One region of the Salinimonas marina genome, then DNA from elsewhere that is predicted to be linked to it. Evidence: predicted binding sites of a transcription regulator. Region 1 holds the regulator's gene; the other holds the start of a gene.

Region 1 (3,157 bases):
CTTCAAGAAACGTTTCGGTGCACTGGGCAAAAAGTAAGCCCGGGTCACAGATTCCAAAAAAAGCGCCTTATGGCGCTTTTTTTATGTCTGTTGCTTCGCCCTTAAAAAGGGTAAAGCCGCGCCCCTCTTCGTCATCGTCTTCGTGCTGTAACCTCGGTTCTGTGCTTTTCTGCAGTCATGGCTTTTGATCTATTGCCCGCCCTGCGCATACTGCAACCTATAGGGGCTAAAGCAGTATAAACAGCAAAAATAGAGATTATGCGGCGATGTGTCTAGCCGCCGCGGCGCGAATCCATTAGATTGAACCAGAACGTCATCAGATATGTTCGCCCGGTGAGGCTGTGCTAAAGTAACCTCAAAAAATAAATAGACAGACCACCCAGCAAAACCGGCCCTGTCTAATAACAGCAGCACGCCAGCCCCGGCCGGGCTGTCGACAGTACAACCCTACACCAGAGACCATAAAGGACATCGATAAATGTCAGATTTCAGACAACGTGCGCTTGATTATCATGCAAAACCTACCCCGGGCAAAATTCGGGTCGAATTATCAAAACCCGCCGAAACCGTGGATGACCTGGCGCTGGCTTACAGTCCGGGCGTGGCTGAACCTGTACGCGAGATTGCGAATGATCCCGAAGAAGCTTATCGGTATACCGGCAAAGGCAATATGGTGGCAGTCATCAGCAATGGCACCGCGATACTGGGGCTTGGCAATCTGGGCCCCCTGGCTTCAAAGCCGGTAATGGAAGGCAAAGCCTTGCTGTTTAAACGTTTTGCCGGTCTTGATGCCATTGATATAGAGGTTAAACACCGCACCACCGAAGAGTTCATTAATACGGTGGCCAATATTGCTGACACCTTTGGCGGCATTAATTTAGAAGATATCAAAGCGCCGGAATGTTTCGAAATTGAGCAGGAGCTGATTAAACGCTGCAAGATCCCGGTGTTTCATGATGACCAGCATGGTACCGCGATTGTCACCGCCGCCGGGATGCTGAATGCATTAGAAATTCAGGACAAAAATATCGAAGATGCCAAAATTGTGTGTCTGGGGGCCGGCGCCGCTGCCGTCGCCTGTATGGAATTGCTGATTAAATGTGGTGCCCAGCGCGAACGCATCTATATGCTCGATCGCAAAGGCGTGATTCATACCCGCCGGGATGACTTAACCGAACATAAACAGCTGTTTGCCAACAACACGGATAAACGCACCCTGGAAGATGTAATGGACGGGGCGGATATTTTTGTGGGGGTGTCTGGTCCTGACTTGTTGCCTCCTGAAGCCTTAAAACTGATGGCACCAAACCCGGTGGTGTTTGCCTGCTCAAACCCGGATCCTGAGATTAAACCAGAACTGGCCCGGGAAGTAAGAGACGATCTGATTATGGCCACAGGCCGTTCTGACTACCCCAATCAGGTGAACAATGTACTGTGTTTCCCCTTTATTTTCAGGGGCGCGCTGGATGTTCGGGCCAGTGCCATTAATGATGAAATGAAAGTAGCAGCGGTGGAAGCCATTCGTGGTATCACCAAAGAAGAGGTGCCACCGGAAGTGCTAAAAGCCAGTAATTCAGCCTCGCTGACCTTCGGCAAAGACTATATTATTCCAAAGCCGATGGACCCGCGACTGTGTTCCCGGATTGCCACCGCAGTGGCTAAAGCCGCCATTGCTTCGGGGGTTGCCCGGCTGGAAACCTTACCCTCTCACTACAACGACGACTGAACCCGCGTCGGGTCCGTTCACTTGTAGCAACGGCGCCTCAGATCTGAGGCGCCGTTACAATCATCTCTTAAGCATCATTCTCAATTGAAGAGTCAATGCCCATGGCTTCCATGATCCGGCGGGCTTCGGCCGGGACCCGATTCGGATTATCTTTACGAAGATCATCATCATTGGGCAACGGCTGACCGGTAAAGGCATGCAAAAATGCCTCGCACAACAATTCTGAATTGGTGGCGTGACGTAAATTATTTATCTGCCGGCGGGTCCGTTCATCAGTCAGCTCTTTGAGCACATTGATGGGGATCGATACCGTGACTTTTTTTACCTGTTCGCTCTTTTTGCCATGTTCTGCGTAGGGGTGAATATACTTTCCGTTCCATTGTGCCATTCAAAGCTCTCAGACTGCTCGTTATTATATATGAAGGTAAATTCTAAACTTTGTACAGAAAAGGTCAATTGAGCAGTGTAAACCGCTTGACGTCTAGACATATATTAACTAATTTAGACGTCTAAACGGCCAAATTTGAGTATTTTATGGTGTCTTATGCACAGGGGATAGATGCCCTAAACCAATCATTGTCTGAATTACGTGACATCAATGTCTCGTTTGAGTTTTTTCCGCCCAAGTCGGAAAAAATGGAACAAACCCTGTGGAAGTCGGTAGAGCGCCTGGCACCGCTCAAGCCCTCCTATATGTCGGTGACTTACGGTGCAAATAGTGGCGAGCGGGATCGCACCCATGAGGTTGTCAAACGTATTCATCAGCAGACGGGCATCGCCGCCGCCCCGCATCTGACCTGTGTGGATGCCAGCCGCGATGAGCTAAAACAAATTGCTCAGGATTACTGGGACTCCGGCATCCGTCGCATTGTGGCCTTGCGTGGTGATCTGCCGCCAGGGATGGAAAAAACCGAAATGTACGCCTCACAACTGGTCACACTGTTAAAGGAGGTGGCCGATTTTGAGGTGTCGGTGGCGGCTTATCCGGAAAAGCACCCCGAGGCGGCTAACCCGCAGGCCGATTTACTCAACTTAAAACGAAAAGCGGAGGCCGGGGCCAGCGAGGCCATCACCCAGTTCTTTTTCGATACCAGCACCTTTTTGCGTTTTCGCGATCGCGCGGCGGCCACCGGCATTGAGCTGGATATTGTGCCAGGTATATTGCCGGTTACCAATTATCAGACCCTGCTCAAGTTTGCTGAATTTGCCAATGTGCATGTGCCCGGCTGGATGCACAAAATGTTTGACGGGCTGGCGGAAGACGACCAGACCACCCGCAATTTACTGGGCGCCAATATTGCCATGGAGCAGGTTAAAGTTCTGGCCAAAGAAGGCGTAAAGCATTTTCATTTTTATACCCTTAATCGCAGCGAACTCAGCTACGCAATTTGTCACATGCTGGGGGTGCGTTAAGCCCAGGCAATAGCGGGT
Region 2 (3,157 bases), 1.4 Mb from region 1:
AATTGCCCCTGTTCCAGGCGCGCCTGAATATGTGCTGGGTATTATTAATTTACGTGGTAATGTCGTCACTGTCATCGATACACGATCGCGCTTTGGGTTGCCGCCCAGCAATATCACCGACAATACCCGGATTGTTATTATTGAGTCCGATGAGCAGGTTGTAGGTATTCTGGTGGATAGCGTGGCTGAGGTGGTGTACTTAAAATCATCTGAAATAGACAGCGCGCCTAATGTTGGTACCGAAGAAAGTGCCAAGTTTATCCAGGGGGTAAGTAATCGCGACGGCGAATTGTTGATTCTGGTCGACCTGAATAAGCTGTTATCTGATGATGAGTGGGATGAATTGTCAGGATTATAAGTGACTTGCGAATTTACTAAAAAGCAGGCTTAATGCCTGCTTTTTAGTTGCTGGTCCCAGGCGGTGTCCCGCGCCGCTCAGTTTTTCTGGATGTTTCACCACGGCGTTTTTAAGGAGTTATTATGACCGCACCCCAGCTCACTGTTATCGCAATGGCATTCGGTGCTACAGCAGTTGTGCTGCTAATAGCTCTGGGGTTTTATCTGCTTACCCTGAAGCGCCGATTGCAGCACCTGCAAAATGAACACAGTCACCATCTTAAAGTCACCGAAGAACAGTTACGCCATTTTCAGCATCAACTGGATGAAAAGCAAAATCGTTCTTTAGTGCAAAGTCGGCATTTACAGCAATTACAAAATAGTCTTACCGCGGTGGAAGCACAGGTTAAAGAAGTTAAACTTCAGGACCCCTCCATGCGATTGTACCAGCGCGCGGCAGAACTGGTGAAGCAGGGCGCTTCAGTAGAAGAACTGGTCCAAACCTGTGACATTCCTCATACCGAAGCTGAAATGATCATGAAAATCCACAAGGATAACCCGCCCCCAACGTAACCATCGGCAGTATTGCAAACATAGGTGGATACATCGTGGGTGGATACATCTTGGACACTCACTAACTCGTGGACACCCACCGTGGCCCAGCGCTAAATCGGGGACAGCCACTACATTCTAGACGCTCACCGTGCCCCAGCGCTAAATCGTGGACAGTTACTACATTCTAGACGCTCACCGTGCCCCAGCACTAATTCGTGCCACAGCACTAATTCGTGGACAGTCACTACATCGTGGACACCCACCGTGCCCCAGCGCTAATTCGTGGACAGTCACTACATCGTGGACACCCACCGTGCCCCAGCGCTAATTCGTAGACAGTCACTACATCGTGGACACCCACCGTGCTCCAGAGTAAGCCTGCTTCAGTCAACCCACGTTATCCAGGATACCCAAAAAAGGCACTAATTCGTGGACAGTCACTACATTGTGAACGCCCACCGTGCTCCAGAGTGAGCGTACTCAAGGACATCCATGTTAACCAGGACACCCACAAAATATGCCTGTCCTAGCATGGTTCTAGCATTGTTAGTCTAAGCACGGTTATTTAACTGCTGCGATTCTGAACACCCACCCCAAACTGACATATCTCCGGAATCACAGCTGTCTTTACCAGAGCGGGCAGCTAAACCGTATCATCCGCAGGGCGTTGTATGGGATGGGACCTTAATAGCTTCAACTATTATGCTGATGGACACCCATCGGAATGCATGGCTGTCTAAAAGAGGTCCGGCTGTCCAAAAGAACACCGCCTCACTCTCTTCAGGTAGTAGAATTAGATTTAGACGTCTAGACGTAAAGATGTTGATTATTGCTGAACCTTAAGCCAAAATGACTTTATTACTGTGTGTCATGGAGTCATTATGCCAATTAGAATTCCCGAACAACTTCCGGCTCAGGATGTGCTGTTAGGGGAGAATATATTCACGATGGACAGCCTGCGGGCGGCCAATCAGGATATTCGTCCGCTTGAAGTTGGCATACTCAATCTTATGCCGAACAAAATTGAAACCGAAGTTCAATTGCTGAGGTTGCTTTCAAACACGCCGTTGCAAATAAACGTGGATTTGATCCGGATTGATAACCTGGCGCCTAAACATACCCCGCAGTCACACATGGATGCGTTTTATCATGATTTCTCCAGTGTGGCCGCCAAACGATATGATGGTCTTATTGTTACCGGCGCGCCGTTGGCACATCTGGATTATCGGCAGGTCAAGTACTGGGACACCATGGCCGAGATCCTCGACTGGTCTGAACGCCATGTGCAGTCTACATTGTACCTATGCTGGGCAGCCCATGCGGCGATGTATCACTTTTTCAATGTCGAGCGAAGCCTACGTGCCGACAAACTTTCTGGCGTATTTGAACACCAGGTATTAGATCCTCACCATGAATTACTTCGAGGTTTTGACCCGTATTTTTACGCCCCGCATTCCCGCTTTGGGCACATTAGCTGCGAGGCCTATGCGGCGGTCAATGAGTTGAAGGTACTAGCTCGCTCAGATGAGGCAGGGGCCTACCTTGCTGCTTCGCAGGACAACCGCAAAGTGTTTGTCACCGGTCATCCTGAATATGATCCCGAAACGCTGCACGAAGAATATCAGCGCGATTTGAATAGCGAAACGCCAGCTGTGCTGCCTCAGCATTATTATCCTGATGACAACCCCATCCTAGAGCCCAAGGTGCGATGGCGCTCACATGGCAGCTTGCTATTTACCAACTGGCTGAATTACTGTGTTTATCAGAATACGCCTTATGATCTGAATCTATTAGCCAGCCATGCTGGCAAAAGAGGTAACAAGTGAAAGCAGAACAGACTCTGGCCCTCAATACCGCGGCCAAACAACGAATACTTGTGTTAGATGGTGCGATGGGCACCATGATCCAGCAGCACAATCTATCTGAAGCGGATTATCGGGGTGAGACATTCAAAAACTGGCATTGTGATGTCAAAGGGAACAATGATCTGCTGTCTGTCTCCCAGCCTGAATTGATTTACGATATCCACTGTGCTTATCTTGCTGCCGGCGCTGACATTATTGAAACCAATACCTTTAATGCCACTACGATTGCCATGGCCGACTATGACATGCAGGCGCAGTCGCAGGAGATTAATCTACAGGCGGCCAAAATAGCACGCCGGGCGGCGGATGAATTTACCCGTCAGACACCAGATAAACCCCGGTTTGTCGCCGGCGTATTGGGTCCCACAAATCGCACCGCTTCGATATCACCGGATGTGAAT

What was found. The regulator MetJ, encoded in region 1, represses methionine synthesis genes. The targets are predictions, from matches to a motif close to TAGACGTCTAGACGTCTA.
Region 2: metA (homoserine O-acetyltransferase MetA) is a predicted target of MetJ. The motif match lies at 1,692-1,709, and genes of this name have one in related genera.

What each region holds. Positions count from the first base shown of each region.
Region 1 covers NZ_CP064795.1:342,842-345,998, reverse strand. The annotation lists gene rpmE (50S ribosomal protein L31) at 1-37, shown strand, start outside; gene IT774_RS01520 (malic enzyme-like NAD(P)-binding protein) at 479-1,726, shown strand; gene metJ (met regulon transcriptional regulator MetJ) at 1,794-2,114, opposite strand; gene metF (methylenetetrahydrofolate reductase) at 2,261-3,139, shown strand.
Region 2 covers NZ_CP064795.1:2,743,348-2,746,504, reverse strand. The annotation lists gene IT774_RS12245 (chemotaxis protein CheW) at 1-358, shown strand, start outside; gene IT774_RS12240 (DUF2802 domain-containing protein) at 481-909, shown strand; gene metA (homoserine O-acetyltransferase MetA) at 1,773-2,717, shown strand; gene IT774_RS12230 (homocysteine S-methyltransferase family protein) at 2,714-3,157, shown strand, end outside.